2 regions of the Micromonospora sp. NPDC047644 genome follow, and region 1 is predicted to be linked to the other one. Evidence: riboswitches for the same ligand, from Rfam matches in the RefSeq annotation. Region 1 holds a riboswitch; the other holds the start of a gene.
The links. Region 1 has a riboswitch for cobalamin ahead of AB0877_RS15315 (acyl-CoA thioesterase). Riboswitches for the same ligand answer to the same signal wherever they lie in the genome.
Positions count from the first base shown of each region.

Region 2: linked by a shared signal. The riboswitch ahead of AB0877_RS16305 (ribonucleoside-diphosphate reductase subunit alpha) and the one ahead of AB0877_RS15315 (acyl-CoA thioesterase) in region 1 are both predicted to bind cobalamin.

Region 1 is NZ_JBEYSY010000008.1:163,775-178,965, forward strand. Features, by position in the region: gene AB0877_RS15290 (PepSY domain-containing protein) at 1-1,452, opposite strand, end outside; gene AB0877_RS15295 (copper resistance CopC family protein) at 1,638-2,201, opposite strand; gene AB0877_RS15300 (Dyp-type peroxidase) at 2,198-3,406, opposite strand; gene AB0877_RS15305 (copper chaperone PCu(A)C) at 3,430-4,032, opposite strand; gene AB0877_RS15310 (copper resistance protein CopC) at 4,098-6,221, opposite strand; cobalamin riboswitch at 6,343-6,560, shown strand; gene AB0877_RS15315 (acyl-CoA thioesterase) at 6,689-7,201, shown strand; gene AB0877_RS15320 (alcohol dehydrogenase catalytic domain-containing protein) at 7,288-7,572, shown strand; gene AB0877_RS15325 (carboxymuconolactone decarboxylase family protein) at 7,661-8,161, shown strand; gene AB0877_RS15330 (PadR family transcriptional regulator) at 8,623-9,207, shown strand; gene AB0877_RS15335 (hypothetical protein) at 9,204-10,214, shown strand; gene AB0877_RS15340 (hypothetical protein) at 10,679-10,948, opposite strand; gene AB0877_RS15345 (cellulose binding domain-containing protein) at 10,959-11,990, shown strand; gene AB0877_RS15350 (ABC transporter substrate-binding protein) at 12,070-12,969, shown strand; gene AB0877_RS15355 (ATP-binding cassette domain-containing protein) at 13,055-13,735, opposite strand; gene AB0877_RS15360 (ABC transporter ATP-binding protein) at 13,732-14,736, opposite strand; gene AB0877_RS15365 (ABC transporter permease) at 14,733-15,191, opposite strand, start outside.
Region 2 is NZ_JBEYSY010000009.1:46,311-61,501, forward strand. Features, by position in the region: gene AB0877_RS16255 (GNAT family N-acetyltransferase) at 1-399, shown strand, start outside; gene AB0877_RS16260 (hypothetical protein) at 427-786, opposite strand; gene AB0877_RS16265 (helix-turn-helix domain-containing protein) at 905-1,603, opposite strand; gene AB0877_RS16270 (alpha/beta fold hydrolase) at 1,704-2,504, shown strand; gene AB0877_RS16275 (ion transporter) at 2,601-3,548, shown strand; gene AB0877_RS16280 (DUF1330 domain-containing protein) at 3,669-4,019, opposite strand; gene AB0877_RS16285 (TetR family transcriptional regulator C-terminal domain-containing protein) at 4,141-4,731, opposite strand; gene AB0877_RS16290 (TraR/DksA C4-type zinc finger protein) at 4,844-5,197, shown strand; gene AB0877_RS16295 (N-acetyltransferase family protein) at 5,223-5,720, opposite strand; gene AB0877_RS16300 (ribonucleotide-diphosphate reductase subunit beta) at 5,867-6,862, opposite strand; gene AB0877_RS16305 (ribonucleoside-diphosphate reductase subunit alpha) at 6,919-9,270, opposite strand; cobalamin riboswitch at 9,462-9,680, opposite strand; gene AB0877_RS16310 (enolase C-terminal domain-like protein) at 10,113-11,510, shown strand; gene AB0877_RS16315 (FadR/GntR family transcriptional regulator) at 11,518-12,240, shown strand; gene AB0877_RS16320 (aldo/keto reductase) at 12,248-13,267, opposite strand; gene AB0877_RS16325 (ATP-binding cassette domain-containing protein) at 13,264-14,082, opposite strand; gene AB0877_RS16330 (ABC transporter substrate-binding protein) at 14,082-15,137, opposite strand; gene AB0877_RS16335 (ABC transporter permease) at 15,178-15,191, opposite strand, start outside.

The DNA.
Region 1 (15,191 bases):
GGTGGGAGCCGCGGCGGGTCGTCGGCGTCGGGACACCGCACCCACCACCACGTCGATGAGGAGGAAGGCGAGCAGGGTGAGCCCGAACAGGGGCAGCGTCCAGCCGATCGCCGCCGTCACCGGTACGCCGATCAGCAGCGCCCAGAGCGGCAGGCCGCGTACGCCTCCGCGGGCCGGCGGGGTGCCGGCGATCGCACGGCGGTCGGCGCGGGTGGGCCGGCGTTGCCACCACATGCGGTAGCCCCAGAAGATGACGCAGAGCAGACCGAGGGCGAGCGCGGCCAGCAGGATCTGGTTGACCAGACCGAAGAGGATCCCCATGTGGGCCTGGATGCCGAGGCCGCTCAGTTTCGCCAGCAGGGGCCAGTCGGCGAAGTCGCTTCGGGCGGTGACCGTGTCGGAGGCCGGGTCGACGGCGATCCGGTCCTTCTTGACCGGCCAGGTGTTGTCGACCTGCGTGACGGTCCAGGCGGAGCCCGGCTCCGGCGCGGGACTGATCTCAACCGGACCGGAGAGGCCCGCGCCGCGAGCGACAGCCAGGACCCGGTCGAAGGTCGCCGACGGGACGACCCCACCCGCGTCGGCGGGACCGTGTTCGTGGCCACCGCCGGTCTCGGCCGGGGCGGTGGAGCCGACGGTGAGGCTGGTGGAGATCTCGGGCGTACGGGCGCTCAGCGCGTCGAGGCCGGCGGCGAAGTTCGCGCCGGCGTAGCGGGACCAGGTCAGGCCGGTGACCGAGAGGAAGAGGAGTCCGACGGTGAGCCAGATGCCGGTGGTGGCATGCCACCCTCGGGTGCGGCGGACGCCCTTACCCGTGGACAGATCCGGCACGAACAGGTGCCGGGCGGCGGCTCGTGCGGCCCCACGTCGCCGCCACCAGAGGACGACCCCACCGAGCGCCATCACCCACAGCCAACTCGCGGCCAGCTCGGAGTAGTGCTCGCCCACCGTTCCCAGGTGCAGGTGGCGGTGCAGGTCGTCCAGCCAGGTGGTGACCGGTGTGGACCCGAACCAGGTGGTGAGCTGCCCCTGGGACTCGCCGGTGTACGGGTTGATGTAGACGGTGTGTTGGTTCTCGCCCAGCTCGGGCAGGGAGAACACCACCTTGGTGGTCTGGTCGCCGGCGCCGGGTTGCACTGTGGTGATGCTGCCGTCCGGGTGCGCGTTGCGCGCGGCGCCGATCTGCTCGGCCAGCGGCAGTTGCCGGTCACCCACCTGGGCGACCGTCAGCTGGTCGCCGTAGAGGACCGTGTCGAGTTGCGGGGTGACGGTGTAGGCCAGGCCGGTCAGTGCGGCGACCACCAGGAACGGGGCGACGAGGACGCCGGCGTAGAAATGCAGCCGTAGCAGCAGCGCGCCGAACGGCGACGTGCGACGGGCGGCTCGGGCCGGTTTCTCGGCGGTGGTGGCGGGCTCCGGCTGCGGGGTGCCGGACAGTTCAGTCAGAGACATGGTGATCCGATCGGAAGAGTCGGGAAGCACGAAGGTGCTTCCCGTACTGGTCTGGTCGCCCGGTGAGGTGTCGCATCGGCCCTGACTGGTAGTCGGGGAGAAGACGCCGGCGGTTCCCGAAGAACGGTTCTAGGCGAGGTCGTCCTCCGCGCCGGTGGCGTCGGCCCGGTCTGCGGCGGGTCGGATCAGCGCCGGGCGCCCCGTCGCCACAGCAGCCCAGCCGTCACCAGGACGAGGAGGGACAAGGCGGCAGCCGCGACGAGGACACCGGCGCTTGGACCGCCGCCGGACGCTGCCGTGGCGGCGGGCGGGGTGGCCGCTGACGCGCTGACGGCCACAATCGGCGCGGCGCTGGACGAGGGATCGGCCACCGTGAACGGGTACGACCCCTGAACCGGGTGCCCGTCGACGGAGACGACCCGGTAGGCGACCGTGTACGTCCCGTTCGGCAGGGTGTCGGTCAGCTGGACCGTGCTCTTCGCTCCGGTGACCACCGGTTCGCCGGTGGGAAGCTTCTGCTTGGCGGCGTCGGTGAGCACGATGGTGGTGAACGCGGGGTCGAGTCGCTGCATGAATTCGAGCGTGACCTCGGTCGGTGCGCTCGGCAGCGTCGCGTCCCGAGCGGGCGTGGCCGTCTTGAGCGAGTTGTGCGCCCAGGCCGGGCTGGCTGGGATGAGCACCGCCACGAGGACGGCGAGCACCGCCGCGCCGAGTCGGACGGCTGCGAGACGGGTTGGTGGCACGCTCATCCGAGCACCTGCTCGCCGATCCACCCGCCCGGCTGACATCCGGGCGGGATGGCGAAGACGGCGGAGCCGATCGGCGTGGTCCACTCGTTGAGCAGGTCCCGGTCGGCCAGCCGGCGCTGGATGGGCAGGAACTGTCGTGCGATGTCGGCCTGGTACGAGGCGAAGATCAGGCCGCTGTCCGCGTGGCCCTCCGCCGTCGGCGCGCCGTCGTAGTTGTAGGGCCGGCGCAGAATCTTCAACCGGTCGTCGGTCACGTGGGCGCGGGTCAGGTGCGAGAAGTCGGGGATGACGGTGAGGCCGTCGGCGTCGGTGGCGGCGAAGTCGGGTTCGTCGTGTTCGGCGGTCCCGGTGAGCGGGGCGCCGGTGTCGAGCCGTCGCCCGACGGCGAGTTCGCGGTCGGTCCGGCCGAGCAGGTCCCAGGTCTCCATGTTCATGCTGATCCGCCGGAGCACCACTGTGGTGCTGTCGCGCAGCCACGCCGGGCCCTCCGGGACCCAGAGCGCGGTGTCCATGGGCGCGCCGGGTTTGGGGTTGGCGGTGCCGTCGAGCTGACCGAACAGGTTGCGTTGGGTGTGGCCGCCCGGCTCGACACCGGGGCTGCGCCGGAAGCCCTGCTGGACCCACCGCACCGTCGCGAACGGTCGGCTGTCCTTGATCAGGACCCGCTGGGCGTGGGCGACGGAGATCGCATCGTCCGCGCAGATCTGCAGCAGCAGGTCACCGCCGGACCAGGCCGGCTGGAGTCGGTCGATGCGCAACGGCGGCAGTTCGGTGACCGACGCCGGCCGGCGGTCGTCGACGCCGGCCGCCCGGTAGAGGCCCGGCCCGAAGCCGAAGGTCACTGTCAACCGTGCCGGCAGCAGCCCGAGTTCGGCCTCGGTGTCGGCCAACGCGGGTCGGCCCTGGGTGAGCCGGGCGGCGTCGTCGGTGAGCAGCCGCAACATCCGGCCCAGCGCGGCCCGGTCGGTGCCGGCCCGCAGGGTGAGCGCCACGAACGACGCGTGCGCCTGCGGTTCGGTGGACACCCCCGCCTGCCGGGCACCATGGAACGGCTCGACCAGGCCGCCGACGCTCGCCACCGACGTGGCATCGGCGACGGCCGGCGGTTGCCCGCCGCCGGTACGGGTCGTGGCGATGGCGGCACCGCCGGCCAGGGCTCCTCCGGCAGCGAGCGCACCTCCGGTGAGCAGGCCGCGCCTGCTCACCGGCCGGACGGGTGGCGTTCGCGTCACGATGCCGGGCTCATGCTCGTTCCCGGCGTGGCGCTCATGCCGGGCATCGGCTGGCCGTGCCCGGGGGCGTAGCTCTCCTGCGCGCCGGTGAACGGTTTGGCCACGGCCCTGAACTGCTGGGACCGGCCGTCGGCGAAGGTCAGCGTGAAGGCCAACTCGTCGCCGGCCTGGACGGGCTTGGTGAGGTTCATCAGCATGAGGTGGTCGCCGCCGGGCTCCAGCGCATGCGTGCTCTTGGCCTTGATCACGATGCCACCCTGCTTGGCCTGCATGACCATCTTGCCGTCTTTCATGGTCATCTCGTGCAGTTCCATCGGTGACAGGGGGTTCGTGGCACCCGTCACCGTGACATCGCTGTCGCCGTCGTTGACCAGGGTCCCGAAGGCCGCCGTCATGCCCTTGTCGGCGGCCTTCACCCACGGGTCACGAATGCCGAGCACGCCCGCGTCCGGGTTGGCTGAGGTCGACGCGGACGGGCCCGCCTGCGCGGTCGACGGAGAGTCGGACGACCCGCAGCCGGCGGCGCCCACCGTCAGAATCGCGGCGGCGACGATCGCGGCCGAGCGGCGGCGTGAAACGTTCGGGCTGGTGGCGCGCATGTGTTCTTCCTCCGATGATTGCTGCTGGGAGGTTGGTCGGCCGCAGCACGGAGAAAGTTCCGGAGTCAGGGAACGTTGATCGTGAACTCCCCGGTGTGCACCTTGCCGGCGACCTGGAAGTCGAAGAAGGCCCGGTACCGGCCTGAACTCGGCGCGGTCAGCCAGAACTTGACCGTCCCGTCGATCAGCTCCGGCTCGGGGTGCACGTGCACGTAGCCGAGGTCGCCCTCACGAACCACCACCAGGTGCCCGTACGCGGCAAGGTATCGCTCCAGCTGCGCGGGCGCTGCGCTGTCGGCGCTGGCGACCTGGAAGTGGATCGGCGCCGTCACCCCCACCGTCGGGGTGCCGGTCATCGACACCGTGTACGGACCAGCCGTCGCCTTCGCCTGCGCCGGCGGCAGCGCGGTCGGGGTGTGCGCGCCGGGCACCGTGTGGTCGACGCCCAGCACGAGCGGCAGCGGCGTGCCGTTGGCGGCGGTGACGGAGAAGTCGGCGTAGACGCGGTAGCCACCGGGCCGGGCCAGCGTCATGGGGACGCTCCAGGTGCCGTCGGGTGCCATCGTCGGGTGCAGGTGCTGATAGCCGGTCAGGTCACGGCCCACGACGATCATGTGCAGCGGCTTGTCGTGGACGACCGCGAAGCGGGTCGCCGGCTGCCGGTCGGTGCCGACGATGCGGAAGCGGTAGTCGGCGCGTACCCCGGCGGGTTGGGTTCGTTCCAGCGGTTGCAGCGTGTAGCCGCCGGCGCTGACGGTCGTCCCGGTGGCGAGCGTCTCGCCGGTCGCGCCGTCACCCCGGTGCGTGTGCGGTCCGGTGCCCGCCGGGTGTTGGTGTCCGTCGTTCGCGGACCCTGCCGGGCCGGAGGCGGGCGGACCGCCGGCCGGCTGCCGGGCGGTGTTGGCGGCCGGGCCCTCGTTGCCGCTGATGCGCGCCAATCCGAACCCGCCGAGCAGCGCCAGCACCAGGGTACCGACGAACAGTGCCAGGCTGGTGTTGCTCAGCCGGGATCCGGGCGTCGCCGTGGCGAGATCCGGCTCAGCCGACGCCCCGGAGTCGACGGGCGGTCGACTGTCCGTCGTGGCGGGGGCTTTCGCGTCCTCATCGGTCGGAGTTGGATCCACCGCGACGCCGGTCCGAGCCACGACGACCGCGGTCTCCTTGCGCGCGGCCGGCATGGCACCGGGCCGCCGCTTACCCTCCGAGGTCTGCGTAGCACTGCCGGTCGTCGCGACGGTCCTGCCCGCGTCGGTTCTGCCAGCGACGGCTCCGCCGCTGGTCTTGGTGACGGCGGTCTTGGTGACGGCGGTTTTGCTACCGGCGGTCTTGCTGCCAGCGGCCCTGGCGCCGGTGCCCTTGCCGCCGGTGGTCCTGGTGCCGGGACGGGTGCCGGCGCCGCGTCGACCGGATGTCGTCGGCGAGGTACGGCCGCGGCCGGCGGGTCGGCCGGCGGGGGTCGTCCGCCGACGCCAGACGACGAGTCCGGCCACCGCTGCCGTGGCCACCGCTGCCAGGCTGGCCCAGACGACTGCTCCCGGACCGCTCTCGTCCGTCGACCCGGTCGGCGCGGCCGCTGCCGCGGACGGCGGAACGGCGGTCTCGACCGCGACCGTCGGCACCGCCGACGCCTGCCCGGATGACCCGTGTTGCTCGGCGGTGGCCAACAGCGCCGGATCCGGCTGGGTCGACGGCGGGCTCCACCCCTTCGGTGCCGCCGTCGCCGGCCCGTCGTAGCGGAAGGTCAAGGTGCCGCGTACGGGGTCGCCGTCCGAGGCGACCGACAGGTAGCTCACCGAGTACTGGCCCTTGGCCGGCAGGTGCGCGACCGCCACCGTCGCGGGGAACCCGGTCGTGTACTCGCGTGGCTCGAACTGACCGTTGACCAGGAAGTACTCGCGCACCGGCTTGTCCAGCGGCTTCGGCTCCCCGTACGACCAGCCATTGTCGACCCGGATGCCACCCGGCGCGGTGATCGTGAAGAACGCGTTGGCAGCGGCCTTCTCGGTGAAGAACAGCTGCACCGAGGTCAACGGCTCGCGCACGGTCGCGCCACCCGCCGGCGTGGACATCGCGAGGGTCCCGTGAGCTGCGGCGGGCTGAGCGGACGCGAGGAGAGCGACAGCCGAGGCGAGGAGGAGCGCGAGGAGGCCCGAGACCATCCGCCCAGGAATCTGAGGGTGACGACGCATCTGAATATCCTCACTGGGCTGAGACTTTTTACAAGAGGTGACGAACTTTTTCCTCACATGGCTAAAGCCGAACACCTCCCGGGTGGTCGGCCGGGCGGAGGGGCCGTCGCCCCTGGCCAGCTATGCTCCCGGTGGCGCTGGTTCGCCCGGTCGTGAGCTGGCCGGGCGTCGTAAGAGGGAACCCGGTGGGAATCCGGGGCTGCCCCGCAGCGGTGAGTGGGAACGACCGCCGTCATCAGCACTGGGCCAGTGGCCTGGGAAGCGACGGCCAGTAGGGGATCGGCGTGCAGCCGGTCGGGCCCGCGAGTCCGAAGACCTGCCAGTGCCGCGTACACAACCGTGTGCGCTGCCGTCGGCCTCGCGGGTGGGCTGAGCGGGTGACGTGCCGCGCTCTCTGCGTGGGCGCGTCCTCGTCAGCGTGTGCCCGTGATCCGGCGGTGTGGTTTCCCGAGGGACGGACTACCGCTGTGCACGACACCACCACCATCGCCGGCCGAGCACCGTCGGCGTCGCACCTGACCCTGTCGCAGATCATGGACCAGCACCACACCAACCTGATGGGTACGGTCCACGGCGGCCGGATCCTCAACCTCATCGACTCCGTCGCCGGTGTGGTCGCCGCCCGCCATTCCGACGGGCCTGCGGTCACCGCCGCGATCGACGAAACCGCGTTCCTGCGCGCGGTGCGGGTCGGCGACGTCGTGCACGTCGACGCCCGGATCACCTGGGCCGGGCGCAGCTCGATGGAGGTGGCGGTCAAGGTGACCGCCGACCGGTGGGACCGGGCGGTGCCGCCCACCGACGTGGCCACCGCCCACCTGGTCATGGTCGCCATCGACGACGACGGCCAACCTCGTACGGTGCCGCCGCTGCTACCGGAGACCGACGGTGACCGGCGGCGCTACCGGGAGGCGGAGATCCGCCGGGAGCACCGGCTGGCGCTGCGGCGCGCGCTGCTCGACGGTGCCGAAGACGACTGACCCGTGCGCGGTGCGCCCGTCGCGGCGCCGGCGCGGTCCGAGGAACCCGCCCCGCCGTCGATCTGGTCAACCCTCTCGACACGAAGATCCAGGCTGGAAAGGCCGCGCACGCGCGTGTCGAGCTGCCTGCGGCGCTCGGCCTGGACCTTGCCGGCGTCGTGGCGGCGGTCGGCGCGGAGGTGACCGACTTCGAGCCGGGGGACGAGGTGTACGGGCTGCGCGACGCTCGACGCGTCGTTCGCAGCGGTACGCACCTACCACGGGCATGTCGTCAGCGCGCTGGGCTGGGGATCGCATTCGCTCGCCCCGCTGTCGTTCCGAGGCGCGACCACGCTGGCGCTTCGGAAAACAAATCGCTATGGTGCTTCTGAATCAGAATCGCCCTCGGAGGTGGCTATGGCTCGCATACCCGCGCTCGAACCACCCTTCACCGCGGACGTCGAGGCCCAACTCGCCGCGATGATGCCGACCAGCATGCCGCCGATCGGCCTGTTCCGAACGTTCGCCAAGAACTTGCCGATGACCATCGCGATGAGCCACTGGGGCCGATACGAACTCGGCCGGCAACTATCCCTCACACTCCGTGAGCGCGAAATCGTCATCCTCCGCACCTGCGCACGCTGCCGCTGCGAGTACGAGTGGGGCGTCCACCTGATGGTTTTCGCCGACCGCGCCGGACTCACCCGGGCCGAGATCGCCTCGCTCACCCACGGAATGCCGGACGATCCGTGCTGGGCCACCGGCCGGGAACAAGCGCTGATTCAGGTGGCGGACGCCCTGCACGGCGCAGCGGACATCGATGATGAAGTTTGGCGATTCGCCCACGAGGTTCTGGACGAGTCGCAGTTGCTGGACCTGTTCCTGCTCTGTGGGTGGTACCACGCGATCAGCTTCGCCGCCCGGGCCGCCCGCGTCGAACTCGAGCCGGGCGCGCCCCGCTTCGCCGACGTCACGCCCTGATGGACCGCCTCCAGGGACAGCGGTGGACGCCTGCACCCGCGATGGGCAAGGTGGCAGCCCCACCACGGTCGTGATCGACGATGCCACGCTCACCGACGACGAACGGCACTCGATCGCATCCACGGCCGGCACCTCCCACACCGCGTTCATCGACACCAGCGCCGCAGACACCCCGTCTCCACGACCGAGGGCGGCCGATGGGCGACAGCGATGGGATCAGTGCCGCGCGCCAGGCGCTTGGCCGTCGCCTCGCGAACCTACGCAAGGCTGCCGGACTCACGCAGCACGGCCCGCTCCTCTCGTGCGTTATGTCCGCAGCTCCATCGCCAGACCAGACCCGCGCCACCGGCTGCACGTTAGGTCGGTGGGCGAGGGCGTCGCCTTTGACCTGCAACCTGGTCGTCGTCTCGGGCGTCCGGCTCGGTCTTGTGATTAGACGTATACGCCTATAGGTTGCCTGGGTGCCTTTGGACGCGTCACGGAACAGCCTGGTGTTGCCGATCCTCGGACTCCTCGTCGAGCAGTCAGCGCATGGCTACGACATCACGACACGCCTACGCGAGCGATACGGACACCTATCGGTCACCCGCAGCACGGTTACGTCCCTGTTGAAGGCGCTCGAGAAGGCAGGCTTGGTCTCCTCCGGGCGGCCCGAGCGAGTGGGGAATCGGCCGCCACGTACGGCCTACGAGTTGACTGCCGTAGGTCTCGCCGACTTCCGCCACAAGGTCGAGGCTGGCGTACGCGACACCCCGGCCGCGTCCGTGGACTTCGTCATGGCGGTCGCCTACGTCGGAATTCTTCCGATCGACCAGGCGGCGTGCATCCTGGACGGTCGCGCCGACCGGCTCGACCAAGAATTGGCTGCCCTTTCGGGGCTGCCCGACGGTGACGTGCTCGAAGTGCACATGCTCGAAGTCGCCTACTGGCGCACCATCGTCGCCACCGAAGCCACCTGGATCAGGACTCTGGTGCGGCGGATCTGCGCGCGCGAGATCCGCTGGCCAACCCAGCAAACCCACCAATACGGGAGTGCAGAAGCGTGAAGTTCGGTATCTATCCGGGCGGGCGGGCCGGCACGGTCTGCTCCCACCCACCCGATGTCGCCGCGATCCGCCACCTCGTCGACGACCTCTCGAATGGTCGCCCCTTCGTCATCCGCGAGTACGTGCACTTCCTCGGCGACCCAGCACCGCCGGACGTCGTCACCTCGCTCGGCGCCGAACACGAACTCGCGCACCTCACGATGCCCGACGAGTGGTACGTCGACGGAAACCGTGAGCTGGACCTCGTGGTCAGCTACATCCCCCGGGCCGCCGACCTCTCCGGATGGCTGACCTTCCTCGACACCATCATCGACCGCTACGGTCACCTGACGCGGTACCTCCAGGTGACGCTTGAGCCGAACTTCCCCATCCCGCTCATCGACGGAAGCGCACCCGGCGTGCTCGAAGCCCTGGTCCTCGGCATCCCGCACGCACGCGCCGCACTGGACCGGCGGGGTCTCCAGCACGTACGGACCGGCTTCTCCGTCGCCGAACCACCCGAGTGGTTGGGCGGCGACGACCAGTTCTGGTCGTACCTTTCCTCGGTCCCGTACCAGGACTTCGCCGCCCACGTCGACTACGTCGGCCTGGGCCTGTACCCCGACGCCTTCTCGCCCGTCGCCCCGCGGGGCAACCCGGGAGACACCGCATCCCTCACCACACACGCCCTGCACCACTTGCGGGGCGGGTCGCTGCCCCGCGCGCACATCCCGCCCAACACTCCCATCCACATCGTGGAGAACGGCACCCCGAGCGGGTCACCGCGCACCGAGCAGGCACAGTGCGACTCGCTGTCGGACATGCTCGGCGTCATCCTCACCGAACAAGAGCGTCTGAACATCACCCACTACGAACTGTTCAGCCTCAGGGACGCCGACAGCAACTCCACGGAACCCACCGGAACACTCGGCATCGTCACCGACACCTACCGACCCAAGCCCGCCCTCGCCGTCTACCGCGACATCGTCCGCACCGCTGGCCCGCTGCCCGTCACCAGACATCCCTGATCGCGGCGAACCGAAACGCGGCGAGGCGGGCGATTGTCCACTATGGCCCGACCCCCATCGTTTCGAAAGCCGACGCACCGACGCGCCATCACCGGCTCACATCGCGCCGACGCGGTACGCCGACCTACGCTCGCACAAGTAACCGCTGGCAAGGCGCGGCGGTGGTGAGCGTGCTCCCCGATCGACCGATGCGGCTGCGGGAGCCAGTGCTGGTGCCAACCAAGCACTGGGCAGGCCGCTCACACACCGGCCGGCGGTCGGCGGCCCGGCGCGAGACCGGTTTAGGGGGAGCAGGTTGGGAGCAGGCGCCCACATCACGAGAGGGTGCCCCCGCGCTCTGACTCGCAGGCTGACTGATGGCGGTAGTTCGGTGCTCTGCCCACTCGCCGGTCCACATTGCGAGGTCGCGTACCCGGCGGTCGATTATTTTTGCCGGACTTGGCCGCCCACTTCGTTGCGTTCTTTCACGCGAAGTCGTCCAGGATCTGGCGGTCAGTCGCGGTCCAGACGGGAAGCTGCGCTATCCACTCTTCTGCCTGCTCGGCGCTGTGGCCGCTACCGATCAGCCATGGGCGGGCTCTCCGTTGTCCTGCCGGCGGCAGGACTGCCGTGCGTGCCTTGACAGGAAGGCGGAGCAGCAGGACAGTCGACATATTCATCGACGTTGAACTATTTACGGCGAGGTGTGCCATGCGGAAGTCGCTGACTGCTGTGGCCGCCATCGCTGTTGCCATGGTCGCGATGATGGCCGCGATCTCACACGCCAGTGCGGCGAACGCGGCGGCCGGGTGTCGGGTGAACTACGTCGTCACCAGCCAGTGGACCGGTGGCTTCCACGCCGACATCGCGGTCACCAACTTGGGTGACCTGGTCAACGGGTGGACGCTGCGGTTCGCGTTTCCTGCAGTCGACCAGCGGCTCACGCAAACCTGGAGCGCCACCTGGGCCCAGGAGGGCCAGCAGGTCAGCGCGACCAATCTCGGCTGGAACGCGACCCTGGGCACCAATGGCTCCGCGAACATCGGTTTCGTCGGCGCCTGGTCGGGCAGCAACCCCATACCGGCGTCGTTCACGCTCAACGGCGTCACGTGCACCGGCGGCGTCCTGCCCAGCGTGACGCCGACCCGGACGACCACACCGCCGGTCGCTGACTGGCCGGCGATCGTCACCTGGCTCAGCCCGACCGCCGGCGCGGTTTACACCACGCCGGGAGCCGTCCCGCTGGCGGCGACCGCGACCGTGGGAGGCGGACACAGCATCACCTCGGTGTCGTTCCGGGTGGACGGCGTCACGGTGGCCCGGGGGGTGAGGACGACCGGTGACCGGTACGAGGCGCTGTGGACACCACCGATCGGGGAGCCCGGCACCAGCACCACCTTCGTGCTGTACGTCTCGGCCGGCACCGACCAGTCGCTGTCTGGCAGTGCGCCGCCGTTGCTGGTCACTGTGGTGACGCCGGCGTCCACCGGCACCAACCACCCGCCGGCGGTGGCGTTGAGCACCCCCGGAGGGCAGACCTACTTCCTCGAGCCGACGACCGTCACGCTGGTCGCCGACGTCGCCGACGTCGCCGACACCGATCCCGGGGACCTCGTCAGCCGGGTGGAGTTGTACCTCGGCGCAACCCGGCTGGCCGTGACGCCGACCAGCAGCGGACAGCGCTACCAGTTCCAGACGGCCCTGTCGGCCGGCACGTCGTCCACCTTCACCGTGCGGGTCCATGACTCCCACGGCGGCATCGGCATCTCGAACCCGCTGACCTTCACCATCCGTTAGCGCCTCGGCCCTTAGTTCCACTACAGCGACGGCTCGCACAAGTGGACGTGGTGCGGTCGCGCCTGGTAGGCAGGCGGTTGTGCGCATCGTTTCCCTGCTGCCGGCGGCCACGGACATCGTGGCCATGCTCGGCCTGACCGGGCACCTGGTTGGCCGTACCCACGAGTGTGACTGGCCGCCGGGGGCCCTGGCCGACGTCCCGGCGGTGACCGCGACGTCCCTGCCGGAGACCTTGACGAGCCGGGAGATCTCAGCGGCGATCGCCGGTGACGCGCACCGAGGCTCGTCGCTGTACCAGCTCGACGTCGCCATGCTGGAGGGGCTGAAGCCGGATCTGATCCTGACCCAGGATCTGTGCGACGTGTGTGCGGTCTCCTACCAGCGTGTCAACGACGCGGTTGGTGTGATCGATCTCGACACCAGGGTGATGTCCCTGGAGGCGCGGACCATCGACGGGATCCTGGACACTGTCGATGCGGTGGCCGCGCTGACCGGCACCGAAGGCCGGGCGGCGGAGATCCGAGCTGACGCCGAGCGTCGCCTCGCCGCGTTGCCAGGGCCGGTGCCCGGCGCGCCGACGGTGCTGTTCGTCGAGTGGCTTGACCCGTTGATGCCGGGCGGGCACTGGGTTCCGGAGCAGATCACCCATGCGGGTGGGCGGTCGCTGCTGCTCGGGGCGGGTGCGCACAGCACCCCGCACCCGTGGTCGGTGGTCGCCGACCTGGCCCCCGACGTGGTGGTGTTCGGGCCGTGCGGGTTCACGCCGGAGCGAACCGTCGACGAGCTGTCCGTGGCGGTCGGGCAGCCCGGTTGGGCGGACCTGCCCGCGGTGCGTGCCGGGCAGGTGTGGGTGGTCGACGGGCCGGCCTACTTCAACCGCCCCGGCCCGCGGGTCGTCGACGGGGCGGAGATCCTCGCCGGCATCCTCGCCGGCCGCCCCGACTCCCGCGCTCGGCGGGTGCCCCTCGACGTCGGCTGACGCCGTCGCGCCCGGGTGGCGGACGCGGACCTCCGATGCCGATCGCCCGGTCGCCCCCGGCATTCGCAACGCCCCGGACGGAGGGTCAGGTGCGCGCCCTCGCCGCACCGGCGAGGTCGACGATCCGGTCGGTCCAGCGGTCCAGCAAAGTCTGGTCGTGGCTGATGACCAGGACACCGGCCCGCTGGGTCCGCTGGTAGTCGCGGATGACGGCGGCGACGTGCGCCTGGGTCGAGGCGTCGAGCATCGCCGTGGCCTCGTCGCAGAGCAGGTAGTCCGGCCGATGTACGAGGGCGCGGGCGAGGCAGGCGCGTTGCAGTTGCCCGTCGGACACCGCGTGTGGCCGTCGACCGCGCAGGTCGGCGGTGAGGCCGACGAGATCGGCGAGGTCGGCCACCCGCTCCCGGACCGTCGACTCGGGCGTCCGGGTGGCGCGTAACGGCTCGGCGATCAGGTCGGCGAGACTCAGTCGGGGATCGGCAGCGGCGCGCGGGCTCTGGAACAACACGGCGACGCGGGTCCGCAGGGCGACCGGTACGGCATGCCGCACTCCCTGCACCTGCGTGCCGTCGATGCTGACCCGACCCTGATCGGGGCGGTGCAGCAGGGCCAGGACCCGGACCAGCGTCGACTTTCCGCAGCCGGAGGGCCCGCGCAGTCCGACCGTCTCGTTTCGACCGACCCGCAGCGTGACGCCGTCGAGGACGACCTGACGGCCGTACCCGACGGTCACCTCGTCGGCGAGCAGGTGCTGCGGGCTGGTCACGTGGTGGCTCCGGTGGGGATCGGGTGGTGGCAGGCCACCGTGCCGCCACCGGCGACCGGTGTCGGCTCTGGTCGGTCCGCGCAGGTGTCGGTGCGGCGCGGGCAGCGGGGTGCGAACGCGCAGCCGGCGGGCAGCGCGGTGAGCATCGGCGGGTCGCCCGGCACCGGCCGGAAGGCCCGGTCCGGCAGGGCGTCGAGCAACGCCGAGGCGTACGGGTGGGTCGGCGCGGTGAAGAGCTGGCCGGTGTCGCGGTGTTCCACGATGCGGCTGGCGTACATCACGGCGACGGTGTCGGCGACGCGTTGCGCGGCAGCCAGGTCGTGCGTGATGAGCACGACCGCCGAGCCGTTGTCGCAGCGACGTCTCAGCAGGTCGAGGGTGTGGTCGACCAGGGGTCGGTCCAGCCCGGTGGTGGGCTCGTCGGCGATGAGCAGCGACGGGTCGGGTGCCAGCGCGAGTGCGGTGACCAGACGTTGCGCCATGCCACCGGAGAGTTCGTGGGGGTAGCGGTCCAGGTCCGCCGGGTCGAGCCCGACGTCGACAGCGAGTTGGTCGGCCTCGGCGCGGTCGCGCCCGTGCGCCCGCAGCGTCTCGGCGAGCAGTCGACGTCCGGTGCGCACCGGGTTCAGGGCGGTGGCCGGGCTCTGCGGCACCAGCCCGACGCGACGCCCGCGTACCCGGCGCGCCAGCTGGCGCTGACCGCAGGTGATCAGGTCGACCGGTTCGCTGCCCGGGTCGTGCAGGACGGCGTGGCCGGTGGTCGTGGCGTTGCCGGGTAGCAGGCCGAGCAGGGCGTGGGCCAGGACGGACTTGCCGCAGCCGGACTCGCCGACGATGGCCAGCAGCTCGCCGGCCCGTACGGTGAGGCTGAGGTCGCTGACGGCACGCACCGTCGTGTCGCGGAGCCGGAACTCGACCCCGAGGTCGTCCACGGTGAGCAGTGGCTGACCCGCGGCGGCGCGGAGAGACGCCGGGGCCGAAACCGATTCGCTGGTGGTCACAGGTGCAGCTCCGCTCGGATCCGGGGATCGAGGCGGTCGCGCCAGCGGGCGGCGAGGACCGCGATGGCGAGGGTGACGACGACGATGACCGCGCCCGGTGCCAGGCTCGCCCACCAGGCACCGGTCAGCAGCGACCCCTGGCCGTCATTGATCATGTTGCCCAGTGAGGCGAGGTGCGGAGGCAGGCCGAGGCCGAGGAACGACAGGGCGGTCTCGTGCCACACCGCGTGCGGGATCATCAGGGTGGTGGCCAGCGCCAGCCGGGGCAGGACGTGCGGCAGGAGGTGCCGGGTGAGGACCCGGAGTCGGCCGGCCCCACCGCTGATGGCGGCGTCGATGAACGGTCGGGTCCGCAGGCTCAACAACTCGGATCGGACGATGCGGGCGGTGGAGAGCCAGTGGGTGAGCCCGACGGAGGCGATCACGGCACCGAGGCTGGGACGCAGCATGGCGAC
Region 2 (15,191 bases), on a different contig from region 1:
GTGCTGTGGCAGCTCGCTCCGGACGACGTACGGCCGCACGCCGACCGGCTCGCCACCGCCTGGCGTGACCTGCACGCCCAGGCTGGCCGCCGCCTCCTGCTGGCCGTCGCCGGGGACACCTTCGTGGGCACCCTGGACACCGTCGTCGTCCCCAACCTCACCCACGGGGCGCGGCCGTACATGGTGGTGGAGAACGTGGTGGTCACGTCCGGCTGGCGTCGTCGTGGAGTCGCCCGGGCCCTGATGCTGGCGGCGCTCGACGAGGCGACGGCGGCCGGCTGCTACAAGGTCCAACTGGTGTCGAACGCCACGCGCACCGACGCGCACCGGTTCTACGCGTCCCTCGGGTTCGCGCAGTCCGCCCTGGGCTACCGCCGGTACCTCACCACCACGACGTGACGCCGAGGGCTACCCCGCCCCGCCCGACTACTCCGCCCCGCCCTGCTCCTCGGTGAGCTCGACCAGGACGTCGGCGGCGTCCCGGTTCCCGCCGTCGGCGAGTCGGCGAAGCTCCCCGACGTCGGCCCGCTCCGCGGCCAACTCGACGAGTTGGTCAGCGGCATCCTTGTCGCCCCGGTCGGCGAGACGCCGCAACTCGCCCATGTCGCCGAGTTCGGTGGCGAGTTCGACGAGCTGGGCCGCCGCGTCGGCGTTGCCGTCCTCAGCCAGCTGACGCAGTTCGGTGAGGTCACCCCGTTCCCCCGCGAGCTCGACGAGCTGGTCGACCGCGTCCCGGTCACCGTCAGTGGCCCGTCGACGCAGGTCGGCAGGATCAGGGTCGGACATCGCGCACCTCTTCGCCGCTGGCGCAGGCCGGGGCTGGTCCCGCTCACCATCGAGAACCTAGACCAGCGGGCGTCGCGGTGGCGGACGAACGACGGACACCGCCCGTACGCCGACCCGCTCAGCCCGACCCGGTCGACTCGGTGACCAGCAGGCCGGTGAGCAGACCGCGCAGGGTCCGCTCGACGAGGTCCGCCCGGGGCGGTGGTCCGGCGGGCTGGCTGAACGCGGCGACGAGGTGCGGGTACGTCGTGAGGTCCACCCCGGCGAAGCTGAACGCCCCAGCCGCGGATTCGCGGCGGGCGAAGAGGCTCACCACGCCTGTCATCATCGCGATGGCCTCGAACTTGGCGGTTACCGGGCAGCGCACCGGCGCCAGGACCCGGATGCAGTTGTCGAACCAGGCGAGGCTCTCCGGGCCGGCGCCCGAGGGCCGATGGATCACCTCGGGCAACCACGGGTGGGCACCGAACAGCACCAACTGCCGTCGCCCCAGCAGCACCATCGTCTCCAGCCAGTCACCCTCCACCTGCGGGTACGGGCGCAGCTCCCCCACGGCCCGGTCGGTCATCAGGTCCAACAGGTCGTCCCGGGACGACAGGTAGCGGTAGAGGGATCCGGCACCGGTGCCGAGCGAGGCGGCCACAGCGCGCATCGACACCGCCGCGAGCCCTTCGGCGTCGGCCAGGGCGATGGCGGCCTCCACGATGGCGTCCCGACTGTGTGCCGGGGCGGGGCCACGGCTGCCGCGTTCGGGTCTGCTCCAGATCGACTGCCGCTCGGGGCCGCCGTCGCCGGTACTCGCGGGTGCGTCGCTCACTGACCTACTGTAAACTGCGAACGTCGTTTGCAGTTGTTGTGGGCGGGAGAAGGGTGAAGCAGACATCGAGCAGGTCAGGGCACGGGACGGCGCGACGATCGTGCTGCACTCGACCGGGACGGGGCCGGGGATCGTCGTGGTGCACGGTGGCGGCGTGACGATCGACGTCTACCGGCGGCTCGCCACGGCACTCGCCGACCGGTTCAGCGTTCACCTCTACAACCGACGGGGACGGGCCGACGCGCCACCGAGGTCGGTGCCCTACACCGCCGAGCAGGAGGTCGACGACCTCGCCGCCGTGCTGGAGCACACCGGGTCCGGCAACGTCATCGGCCACAGCGCCGGGGGGTTCCTGGCACTCGAGGCCGCGCTCCGACTGCCGATCGACCGACTCGCCCTCTACGACGCCGCGGTCTCGATCGACGGCAGCTTCCCGTCGGGCTGGCTCGCGCCGGCCCGGGCGGCGGCACAGGTCGGCGACACCGCCCGCAGTCTCGCCCTCACCACCGCCGGCATCAACCCGCAGATGCCAGCGGCGAGGCTACCGCTGGGCCTCCGGGTCGCGATGCTGCGCGCCTTCCTGCGCACGCCGATCGGCCGGACCATGGGCGAGCTGCTGCCGGCGACGCTGGACGAGTCGGCCCTCATCCTGGCTCACGACGGGCCGGCCAGCCGGTGGGCCGGCATCCCCGCCGAGGTGCTGTTGGCCTGCGGCGCCGGCGGCCCGCCGTACTACGTGGAGCAGAACGCCGCGTTGGCCCGCGCGCTGCCACGGGCTCGGACGCTGACCATCCCCCGCAGCGGCCACGACGCCATCAACCGGGCCCACCGCAGGATCGTCGAGCCCCTCGCCGAGTTCTTCGCGGCGCCGGTGACGCCGCACCGGGCGGCTCACTCCTGAGAGGTCACACGATCGCCCACCGTCGTGGATCTTGGCTAGGCTGGCGGGCATGCCCACACACCATCCGCACCGCCGCACGATCGAGCCGGTCGACTGGTGAGTGACGCCCCCGCGCCCACCCAGCGAGGTGGGCCGGAACCGCCGTCGCGGCACCGGTCGGGTTGGGCCAACCAGTGCGCCCACCTCGCCCGGTCCCGTCCCTTCGAGGTCGCCATCGTCGTGGTCATCCTCGCCAACGGCATCGTCCTCGGCCTGGAGACATACGACGACCTGAGCCCCGCCGACAGCGCGCTGCACGGGCTGGAGCTGTTCTTCCGGGCCGTCTTCGTCGTCGAGATCGCCATCCGGTTGGCCGCGTACGGGCGGCGTCCGCAGGACTTCTTCCGGCACGGCTGGAACGTCTTCGACTTCGTGGTGATCGCGGCGATCTTCGTACCCGGACTGCACGGTGACTCGGCGTTGCTGCGGGTAGTGCGCGTCGCCCGCATGGTCCGCCTGGTGCGGTTCTCGCCAGGTCTGCGGACCATCGTCTCCGCACTCTGGCGCAGCCTGCCGGGCGTCACCGGGTTCCTCGCCCTGGCCGTGGTGACGCTCTACGTCTACGGGATGGCCGGCTGGCTCATCTTCGGCGACAGATACCCACAGGAGTACGGCGACATCGGCCGGTCACTGTTGACATTGTTCGTGCTGTTGTCTCTGGAGACGCTGCCGGACCTCATCGAGCAGGGCATGGAGATCTCACCGTGGACGCTTCTCTACTACGTCAGCTACGTGGTCATCACCGTCAACCTGCTGCTCAACATCCTCATCGCGGTCATCGTGAACTCCATGGAGGAGGCCCGCCGACTGGAGATGACCGAGCGACTGGCCCCCGGCTACGACGAGGACGGCGACGGCGTACCGGACGAGGTTGACCGAATCGCGCTCACCCAACGACTGGACGATCTGCGGGCGGTCGTCACCGAGTTGGAACGCGAGCTACGCATCGACCGGGACGACGGGCACGGCCGATCCCACCGGGACAACGCCCGCACCAAACGGTGATCCGACGCTCGCACCGCGTTCCCGCGTTCGGTGCCCGCACACCCGCACCTTCATGTAGCCGATCCCCGCGCCCGCCGGGCGGTGCGCGGGGATCGGCTACGGCAGGTCAGCGAGAACTGGTCACTGGCCGAGCAGGGTTCGGATCTGGCGCGCGTAGCCGGCCACCGTGAAGTCCGGGCCGACGGAGTCCACCAGCACCAGGTCGTTGATGGTGTGATCGACGCGTAGCGCCAGGATCGCCTGGTACTCGGGCGAGTTGTACCAGGTCTTGGCGGTCTCCGCGTCGGGGAACTCGATCAGCACCACCGAACCGGGCCAACTGCCCTCAAGGACCTCGACCTGGGCATCCAGGACGAGCCACTTGGCGCCGTACGCCTCGGTGGTGGCCTGCACCTGCTCCAGGTAACGCAGGGACTCCTCGGTCGGCACTCCGCCCGGGATGCGCAGGTGATTGATCAGGTACGTGCTCATGTCTCATTCCTCAATTCAGGTGTCGCTTCCGGCCGAAGGCGTACGACCGGTCGTCTTGGATTGGGTACACGCCGCGCCGGATGGAAGAACCCGGGCTGTCAGCGACGCGAACGGATGCGGATCAGGTGAGGATCCGGGCCGTGGTGATCGTGAAGAATTCCCGGAGGGCCGCCGGGTCACCGGATGCCTTTGCCCGGGCTGCCGCGCCCTCGTAGCTGGAGACGACAAAGCCGGCGAGATCGGTTGCGGGTTCGTCGCCGTGCAGTTCACCGGCAGTCCGCGCCTGCTCGATCGCCACGGCGAGCGCGGCGACCCAGCGACCGAAGCCGGCGTCGACGGCGGCGCGCAGGGCATCACTGTGCGCCGGGATTTCGGTGGCGAAGTTGCCGAGCAGGCATCCGCGATCGCCCATGGTGTCGCCGAGGCCGGTGACGTATCTCAGATGACGGGTGATCCGCTCCAGCGGTGTGCTGCCCTGCTCCGCGTCGAGCATCTCCAGCCCCATCGCTGCGGAGTATCTCGCCACCGAGTCCAGGGCGAGGTCCTCCTTGCTGGCGAAGTGGTTGTAGAAGGTGCCCTTGGGCGCGCCGGCTGCGGCGACGATGTCCTGGACGCTCGTCCCGTTGTAGCCCCGCAGGTGGAACAGGTCCAACGCGGCGTCGGACAACCGTTGCCGAGTTCCGGCACTGGTCGGGGACTTCGGTCGTGGCATCTCACGCACTCCTTTCGCCCACAGCTCCGACTGACAGACACCACGATATGACCGGTCGTCTCGGAATGCCAGTGATGTGACCGCTGTCATCCCCCAGGTACCGTGGAGTGCCATGACCAGGGATTCCAGCGCGGTCCGCGAGGAGTTGCTGCGGCTGCGCGAACAGGCCGAGGCTCAGGCCACCGCCCTTGACGGCGACCTGCGGAGCCTCTTCGAGGCGTCCCGGTCGTCGAACGCCGACGACGAGCACGACCCCGAGGGCAGCACGATCGCCTTCGAACGCGCGCAGCTCACCGCCGTCCTCGACGCCACCCGCCGACGGCTGGCCGAGTTGGACGTCGCGCTGCAACGGGTGGACGACGGCAGCTACGGCGTGTGCGAAGGCTGTGGCCGCCCGATCCCCGCCGAGCGCCTCGCCGCCCGCCCGTCGGCGCGCACCTGCGTGACCTGCGCCAGCCGACGGTGACGGGCACCGCCGACCGGCGGGCGTCTCAGGCGATGGCGGGGCTGCGCCGTTCCAACAGAATGACGTCGCGCCAGCGTCCGTGGTGGCGGCCGACCCGCTCACGGACGCCGATGACCCGGAACCCGGCCCGCTGGTGCAGCGCCAGGCTGGCGGTGTTCTCCGGGAAGACCCCGGACTGGATCGTCCAGATGCCGGCGGCCTCGGTGGAGGTGATCAGCGCGTCCAGCAGCAGTCGGGCGACGCCACGGCCCTGGGCGGCCGGGTCGACGTACACGGAGTGCTCCACCACACCGGCGTACACCGCGCGGGTCGAGGTCGGCGAGACGGCGACCCAGCCGAGCACCGTTCCACCCGGGTCGACGGCCACGAACCGGTGACCGCTCAGTCGAGCGGCACTGAACGCCGCCCAGCCGGGCGCGGTGACCTCGAAGCTGGCGTCACCGGTGTCCAGGCCGGCCTGATAGATCGTCAGGACCCGGTCGGCGTCGGCGTCGGTCATGGGCCGCACGGTGATGTCGACCATCAGCACGTTCCTCTCCGGGCGGGCGCCCACCCCGTCTCGCCTCGCTGGCCTGACGTTCCTTGATCAGGTGATGAGAAATAGCTAATGAGGTCGTCTCCAAGCTACTTTTCATCACCTGATCAAGGGAAGCGCATGGACCGAGGTCGCTAGAAGTCGTCGTCGAAGGCGACGGTGCCGGTCACCCCGACCTGGTACGCCGACACCCGCCGCTCGAAGAAGTTGGACAGCTCCTGCACGTCCTGCAACTCCATGAAGCCGAACGGGTTGCTCGACCCGTAGTGCGGCGCGATGCCGAGCTGGGCGAGGCGACGGTCGGCGACGTGCTGGAGGTACTCCCGCATGTCGGCCAGGGTCAGACCGGGCACGCCCTGGCCCACCAGGTCCTCGGCGAACTGCACCTCACACTCGACCGCCTCGGTGAGCATCCGGCGAACCTGGTCGGCGAGGTCGTCGTCGAACAGGTCCGGCTCCTCGGCGCGGACGGTGTCGACGACGTCGAACGCGAACGCCATGTGCATGGACTCGTCGCGGAACACCCAGTTGGTGCCCGAGGCGAGACCGTGCAGCAGGCCACGGGAGCGCAGGAAGTAGACGTAGGCGAACGCGCCGTAGAAGAACAACCCCTCGATGCAGGCGGCGAAGCAGATGAGGTTGAGCAGGAACGTGCGCCGGTCCTCGCGGGACCGCAACTCCCGCAGGTCGTTGAGGGAGTCGATCCACCGGAAGCAGAACTCGGCCTTACGACGAATCGAGGGGATGTTCTCGATGGCCGCGAAAGCCTCGAAGCGCTCCGTCTCGTCGGGGACGTACGTGTCGAGCAGGTTGAGGTAGAACTGGACGTGCACGGCCTCCTCGAACAGCTGGCGGGACAGGTAGAGGCGACCCTCCGGGCTGTTGACGTGCTGGTAGAGGTTGAGCACCAGGTTGTTGGCGACGATCGTGTCACCGGTGGCGAAGAACGCCACCAGGCGGCTGACCAGGTGCCGTTCGGCCGGCGACAACCTGTCCAGGTCGGCGAGGTCGGCGTGCAGGTCGACCTCCTCGACAGTCCAGGTGTTGCGGATCGCGTCGCGGAACCGGTCGAAGAAGTGCGGGTAGCGCATCGGGCGAAGAGTGAGGTCCATCCCGGGGTCGAGCAGCATGTGCGTGGTCCTCGTGTCGGTGGTGCTGGCGTCGGTGGTGGCGGCTTCGGGGACGGTCACTGGCAGGCCTCGCACGACTCGGGGTTCTCCAGCGAGCAGGCGAGCGCCTCCGCGTCGAGGGCCACGGACGCGAGAGCGACGGGCGCGACGGGTGCAACGGGTGCGACGGCGCTGACGGTGGCCTGCTGGATCCGCGTCGCGGGACGCGAGCGCAGGTAGTAGGTGGTCTTCAGCCCGGCCTTCCAGGCGTAGAGGTACATCGAGGAGAGCTTGCCGATGGTCGGCGCGGCCAGGAACAGGTTCAGCGACTGGGACTGGTCGACGAACGGGGCACGGGCGGCGGCCAGGTCGATCAGCGCCCGCTGCGGCAGCTCCCACGCGGTGCGGAACAGCTCCCGTACGCCGACCGGCAGCTCGGCGATGTCCTGCACCGACCCCTCCGCCCGCTTGATGGCCGAACGGATCCTTTCGGTCCACAGACCGCGGGCCTTCAGTTCGCGTACCAGAGCGGTGTTGACCTGGAGGAACTCCCCCGACAGGGTTTCGCGCTTGAACAGGTTGGACACCTGCGGCTCGATGCACTCGTAGCACCCGGCGATCGAGGCGATCGTCGCCGTCGGCGCGACCGCCACCAGCAGCGAGTTGCGCAGCCCGTGCGCCGCGACCTCTTCCCGCAGGGCCGCCCAGCGTGCCGTCTGCGTACCCTCGACACCCCACAGGTCGGGCTGGAGCTGGCCCCGCGCGGCCCGGGTCTGCGGGTACGCCGGATGCGCGCCGAAGTCGCGCGCCAGGTCGGCGGAGGTCTCCAACGCGGTCAGGTACAGCTCCTCGCTGATCCGGGTGGACAGCTCGCGGGCGGCCGGCGAGTCGAACGGCAACCGCAACGCGAAGAAGGCGTCCTGCAGGCCCATCAACCCGAGCCCGACGGGCCGCCAGCGGGGGTTGCTCGCCGCCGCCTGCGCGGTCGGGTAGTAGTTGATGTCGATGACCCGGTCGAGGAAGGTCACCGCGGTCCGCACCGTGGCGCGCAGCCGCTCCCAGTCGATGCCGTCGGCGGTGAGGTGGGCGGCGAGGTTCACCGAGCCGAGGTTGCACACGGCGGTCTCGGCGTCACTGGACACCTCGACGATCTCGGTGCAGAGGTTGGACAGGTGTACGACGTTGCCCGGCTCTGCGGTCTGGTTGCAGAGCCGGTTCGACGCGTCCTTGAAGGTCATCCAGCCGTTGCCGGTCTGGGCGAGGGTCCGCATCATCTTCCCGTACAGCTCCCGGGCCGGGACCTGCCGCACGTAGCGGCCCTGCGCCTCGGCCTGCCGGTACGCGGCGTCGAACCGCTCCCCCCACAGGTCGGGCAGCTCTGGCACCTCGTGCGGGTCGAACAGCGACCACGGCTCGTCGGCCTCGACCCGACGCATGAACTCGTCCGGCACCCAGTTGGCCAGGTTCAGGTTGTGGGTGCGGCGGGCGTCCTCGCCGGTGTTGTCCCGCAGTTGCAGGAACTCCTCGATGTCCGGGTGCCACGGCTCCAGGTAGACGCAGGCAGCGCCCTTGCGTCGGCCACCCTGGTTGACCGCGGCGACGCTCGCGTCCAACGTGCGCAGCCACGGCACGATCCCGTTGGACTGCCCGTTCGTGCCCCGGATCAGCGCGCCCCGGGAGCGGACCCGGGAGTACGCGATGCCGATGCCCCCGGCGAACTTGGACAGGTTGGCGACCTGGGCGTACCGGGCGTAGATCGAGTCCAGCTCGTCGAGCGGGGAGTCGACCAGGTAGCAGGAGGACATCTGGGTGTGCCGGGTGCCGGAGTTGAACAAGGTCGGTGAGCTGGGCAGGTAGGCCAGGCTGGACATCAGCCGGTAGAAGTCGACCGCCTCGTCCGCCGTCCGGGACAGGCCGCAGGCCACCCGCAGCAGCCAGTACTGCGGGGTTTCCAGCACCAGCCTGCTGGTGGGGTGGCGCAACAGATAGCGGTCGTACACCGTGCGGAGGCCGAAGTACTCGAACCGGCGGTCGCCGTCCGGGTCGATGGCGTCATCGAGCGTCGCGGCGTGTGCGGCGACGAACGCGGCGGTGTCGTCACCGATCAGGCCCTCGGCGTGGCCGACCCGGATCGCCGCGCTGAACGAGGTGATGCCCTGTCGACGCACCTCCTTGTCGACGTAGCCGGCCAGCAGCCGCGCGGCCAGACGCGAGTACTGCGGCTCCTCACCGATCATCTCGGCGGCGGTCTGGATGGACAGCCGGTCGAGTTCGGCAGTGGTCGCGCCGTCGTAGAGGCCGCTGATGGTGCGGGTAGCCACCCGCAACGGGTCGACGTCGGTCAGGTCGTCGGCCCACCGCTCGACCGCCCGGACGATTCTGTTCACGTCCACGGGTTCGGTGCCGCCGTCGCGCTTGCGGACCTGCATCGGCGTCCGCCGCACTGTCGCGTCGCCGCTGGCCGGGACTACCTCGGTGACTGTCACCACTCGCTCCTCGGAGTTCGAGACCTGGTGGCCCGGACGCGAGGAGACAGACACCGATGGACGCGCGCCGGCAGCGGCGTGGGTCAGGTGGCGTCAGCCGTCCCACGCGGCCTCGGACCGCCGCCCACCCGGGTGCGGGTACGCGGCGCGCTGGCAGGTCTTCGGACTCGCGGGCACGACCGGGCTCGCCGGTCTCCTACTGGCCGTCGCTTCCCAGGCCGAACTGGTGGCCCAGTGCTCATGACGGCTGTCGTTCCCACTCACCGCTGCGGGACAGTCCCGGATTTCCACCGGGTTCCCTGTTGCCTCGACCGCACTGGATGAGCGGCCGAACCAGCTGCGCTCGACACCATATATAGGGACGCAGCCGTTGTCACACCCCACATGTCGGTCTCGGGCGTGTCGACGGCGATGCGGTGACCACCGTCACCAACCCTCGGGAGCACGCAGCGGCCGACCGACGCCGGGCACCGGAGACGGGGCTCTGCGCACGGGTGTCGACATTCGACAAAGATGTGACGTATCGAGGCCGTGGCACTGGAGGCCACGCCTATACGTCGCCGTCGATACGTTGCGGCGAGGTGGAACATCCAATCTCCGGGATCCGCCGCGCGCGTCGAGTTGGCCTGCCAACCGGCATGATCGGCATCAAGGCGGATCGGCGAGAGCGGGAAAACATCATATGTCTGCACGCCAGAAGTGATCGACAACGTTGACGCGCTGGAGCAGCCCTCCGTATACTCCCAGTGATCATCTGATCTTTAGCCTAGCTGGGCGAGGAGCGCATGCCGCAGATCACTGCCGTCACCGTCGAAGACGTCCGCTTCCCCACCTCCCTGACCGCTGACGGGTCAGACGCCATGAACAAGGACGGCGACTACTCGGCGGCCTACGTCGTCCTGCACACCGACGGCGTCGACGGCGTGGGCGCGCCACTCGCGGGGCACGGCCTGACCTTCACCATCGGCCGAGGCAACGACATCGTCGCGGCGGCGGCAGTCCACCAGGCACAGCTCCTCGTCGGCCAGGACGTGGCAACGATGGCAGCGGACATGGGCGCGGTCTACCGCCTGCTCACCTCCGACTCGCAACTGCGGTGGCTCGGCCCCGAGAAGGGCGTCGTCCACCTGTCCCTCGCCGCCGTGCTGAACGCGTCATGGGACCTGGTCGCCCGGGTCGCCGACAAACCGCTGTGGCGGCTGCTCGTCGACATGACCCCCGAGCAACTCGTCGACATCGCGGACCTGCGCTACCTCTCCGACGCGCTGACCCGCGACGAGGCACTGGCCATCCTGCGGGCCAAGGAGAGCACGAAGGCCGCCCGCCTCGCCGAGCTCGACCGGACCGGCTACCCCGCCTACACCACCTCGGCCGGCTGGCTCGGCTACGGCGACGACAAGCTGCGCCGACTGTGCCAGGAGGCGGTCGACACCGGCTACGGCTACGTCAAGCTCAAGGTGGGCGCCAACCTCGAGGACGACATCCGCCGATGCGCCATCGCGCGGGAGATCCTCGGGCCGGATCGCAACCTCATGATCGACGCCAACCAGGTGTGGGACGTCGGTCAGGCCATCGACTGGGTCACCGCTCTCGCCCGCTTCACGCCACTGTGGATCGAGGAGCCGACCAGCCCCGACGACATCCTGGGCCACGCTGCCGTCCGACGCGCCGTCGCTCCGATCGGCGTCGCCACCGGCGAACACTGCCACAACCGGGTGATGTTCAAGCAGCTCTTCCAGGCCGAGGCCATCGACTTCTGCCAGCTCGACACCGGCAGGTTGGCCAGCATCAACGAGATCGTCGCCGTGCTGCTGCTGGCCGCGAAGTTCGACGTCCCCGTGTGCCCGCACGCCGGCGGTGTCGGGCTGTGCGAGATGGTCCAACACGTGTCGGTGCTCGACTACGTCGCGATCTCGGGGGACCTCACCAACCGGGTCACCGAGTTCGTCGACCACCTGCACGAGCACTTCACCGATCCCTGCATCATCCGCGACACCGGTTCCGGCAGCGGATACGTCCTGCCCAGCCAGCCCGGCTACTCCACCCGGATGCGTCCGGAGTCGGTGGCGCTCTACCGTTTCCCCGACGGCCACTACTGGGCGGCGACAGACCCGACTACCGTGTCATCTCCGGAGGCGGCGTACGTGATCGCGGGTGGGAAGGCCACCCCCGCCGGCCGTTAGGGGGGACATGTCTCGCACCGACGAAGTGGTCAACGGCATCAAACGGATGATCCTCGAAGGGCAGTTCCGGCCCGGGGACCGGCTGCCCATCGAGAAGGACCTCGCCGAGCAGCTCGGTGTCTCGCGGGGCTCCCTGCGCGAGGGGATGTCGGCCCTGTCGATCCTGGGGATCGTCAACATCCGGCAGGGCGACGGCACCTACGTCACCAACCTCGACGCGCCGCAACTGCTGGCCCCAATGAACTTCGTGGTGGACTTCCAGGGCCAGGGCGACCCTCGGCACATCCACACCGTCCGCCGGCTGCTGGAGTGCGAAGCCGCCTGCCTGGCCGCGACCAGGATCACCGACGAGGCCCTGGCCCAGGCGGGTGACCTGCTCGACGAGGCGGCCCGGTTGGTCGGCCAGTCACCGCCGGACCACGAGCGGATCATGGAGATCGACATCGCCTTCCACCGGATCATCGCGGTACACGCCGAGAATCCGGTGCTCGTCGGTCTGATCGAAGCCTTCGCCGGGCGCACCCTCCGTGGCCGGCTCTGGCGGAGTCTGCACGAGGAGGGCGCGGACCTGCGCACCCATGACGAGCACGTGGCGATCCTGAAGGCCCTCGTGGCACGGGACCCGGAGCGGGCGCGCACCCGGATGGCCAACCACCTGATCGGTGTGGAGGAGTCGTTGCAGGGGTTACCCGACGACGCTGACGCCAGCATCGAGACGGCCCGGTCGTGACCGACCCTCACGGCTGGACGTCGAGCAGCCCCTCGTCGTACAGCGCCGTCCAGAGTTGATCCGGGACGTCGACACCGGACCGACGCAGGGTCTCGGTCACCTGGGCGTCGTCGCGCATGCCGACAACGGTCGAGACCACGGCCGGGTGGCGACGGACGAACGCCAACGCCGCCTGGGGCAGCGTGACGCCGTACGTCTGACAGACCCGCGCTATCAGGCGGGCGTGGTCGATCACCTCTGCCTGCGCCTGCCGGTAGTCGTAGACGGCGTCGGTCGACGGCATGTCCCGGGCCAGCAGCCCCGAGTTGTAGACACCGGCGACCACCACACCGACGTGGCGGGCCTGCGCGGCGGGTAGCAGGTCGGTCAGCGCGCCCTGCTCCAGGAGGGTGTACCGGCCGGCGCACATCACCATGTCCACGTCGGTCTCCGCCACGAAGCGGGCCAGCATCGCCGACTGGTTCATTCCCGCACCGACGGCGCCGATCACGCCCTGCTCCCGTAGCTCCACCAGGGCCGGGATCGCCTCGTTCGCCGCCTGTTGCCAGTGCTCGTCCGGGTCATGCAGATACACCACGTCGATCCGGTCCAGGCCGGTGCGCCGAAGGCTCGCCTCCAGCGAACGGCGGACGCCGTCGCGGCTGAAGTCCCAGACCCGGCGGTGGTCGGCGGGAACGTCGAACCCCTCCGGATCCCGCTGGTGCGCCGTCTCCGGTGACGGCACGAGCAGCCGGCCGACCTTCGTCGACACCACGTACTCGCCGCGGGGGCGGGAGCGCAGGGCCGCGCCCAGCCGTCGTTCGGACAGGCCCAGCCCGTAGTGCGGTGCGGTGTCGAAGTATCGGATGCCGCCTGCCCACGCGGTGTCCACGGCGGCGGCGAACTGCTCGTCGGACGTCGCCCGGTAGAGATTGCCGCCCTGGGAGGCGCCGAAGCCCAGTGGGCTCAGCCGCGGCGGCGGTGCAGCGCCGCCGCGGCTCGGCGGACCCGCGGGACCCCGGGCACCTCCCTGGACGGCCGCCGTCACCGCTCGTCCCGACCCACGCTGGTGCTGCCGGTCATCGCGGCGACCAGATCGTCGGTGGTGGCCTCGTCGGCGCGGAGTTGGGCCGCGCGCCGGCCGAGGCGCAGCACCTCGACCCGGTCGGCGATCTCGAGGACCTGCGGCATGTTGTGGCTCACCAGCACCACCGACATGCCGGCGTCGCGGGCCCGCCGGACGACGTCGAGCACCCGCCCGGTCTGGACCACCCCCAGGGCCGCGGTGGGCTCGTCGAGGATGACCACGTTGGTCGCCCAGATGATGGCCCGGGCCACCGCCACGCACTGCCGCTGCCCACCGGACAGCATCGCGATGGGGGTGGTGACCCGGGGGATCCGTACGCCCAGTTCGTCCAGGGCGGCGGCGGCGCCGTGGCGCATGGCGCGCTTGTCCAGCAGCCCGAGCCGGCCGAGTGGTCCGGAGCGCAGGATCTCCCGGCCGAGATACAGGTTGGCGGCGACGCTGAGGTCGTCGGCGACGGCGAGGTCCTGGTAGACGGTCTCCACTCCGGCGCGTCGGGCGTCGACCGGGGTGTTGAACTGGACCGGACGGCCGCCGACGCGGATCTCGCCCTCGTCCGGCGGGTGCACACCGGACAGGGTCTTGATCAGAGTGCTCTTGCCGGCGCCGTTGTCGCCGATCAGCGCGACGACCTCGCCCCGGCGGACCGTGAAGTCGGCGCCGCGCAACGCCTCGACGTGCCCGAACCGCTTGACGATGCCGCGGGCTTCGAGGACCGGCGGCTCCGCGTCGGTGGGCTGCTGGTCGCTGTCCGCGGTGGCCGTGGGGATCGCGCCCATCACTGCACCGGCGGGTTGGCGCAGCTGGGCTCGAGCACCGCCTTGATCTCCGCCGAGTCGATGTTCTCCTTGGTGACGAACGTGACGCCGGTGTCGGCCGACGCGAGCGGCGCCTTGTCCCGCAGGTGCTTGACCATCTTGTCGACGCCGAAGTAGCCCATCTTGAACGGGTTCTGCACGACCAGCGCCGAGATCTGGCCGCTGCGTACGCCGGCGATCTCGTCGGGGGCGGCGTCCCACCCGATGATGACCACCTTGCCGGACTTGCCGGCGGCCTGGATGGCCTGCGCGGCGCCCAGCACGCTCGGCTCGTTGGCCGCGAAGACACCCTTCAGGTTGGGGTTCGCGGTGAGGATGTTCTCGGTGACCCGTCGGGCCTCGTTCACGTCGCTCTTGCTCGGCTGCTGGCCGACCAGCTTCAGGTTCGGGTACTGGGCGAGGCCGGCCTTGAAGCCGTCGACCCGCTCGGTGTTGGTCTGCGATCCGGGCTGGAACTCGACCAGCGCCACCTCGTGGTTGCCGGGGCCGAGTTCGGTGGCCAGCAGCTTCGCCGCCTCGGTCGCCGACGCACGGTTGTCGGTGGCGAAGAGGGGCACGTTCGACGGTTGCGGGCTGGTGCCGGAGTCGATCATGGCGACCGGGATGTTGGCGCTGAGCGCCTTGTCGGTCGCCGGCGCCAGCGCGCTGGAGTCGGTCGCCGCGTAGACGATGCCGTCGACCTTCTTGGTCACGAAGTTCTGGATCAGGTTGACCTGGCCCTCGACGTCGGTCTCGGCGGTCACGCCGTCCCACTGGACGGTGACGTCCCCCGCGCGCTGAGCAGCGCACTCGGCGCCCGCCTTGACGGTGTTCCAGTAGTCGGCGCCGACCGCCTTGGGGACGACGGCGAGCTTCAACGGGCCGCTCGCGTCCTTGGCCGCGCCGTCGCCGCCGCCGTCACGGACCTCGACCCCGCCGCAGGCGCTGAGCAGGGCGGTCGCCGCGGCCGCGGCCAGGATCGCCTGCGCGCGCAGGAGTCGTCCTCGCGTCCGCCGGCTGGTGGTGGTGTGTGCCATGGTGTGTGTCCTTCCTCGTTCGGACTCTCGGAATGGCATGTCAACCCCGTGATT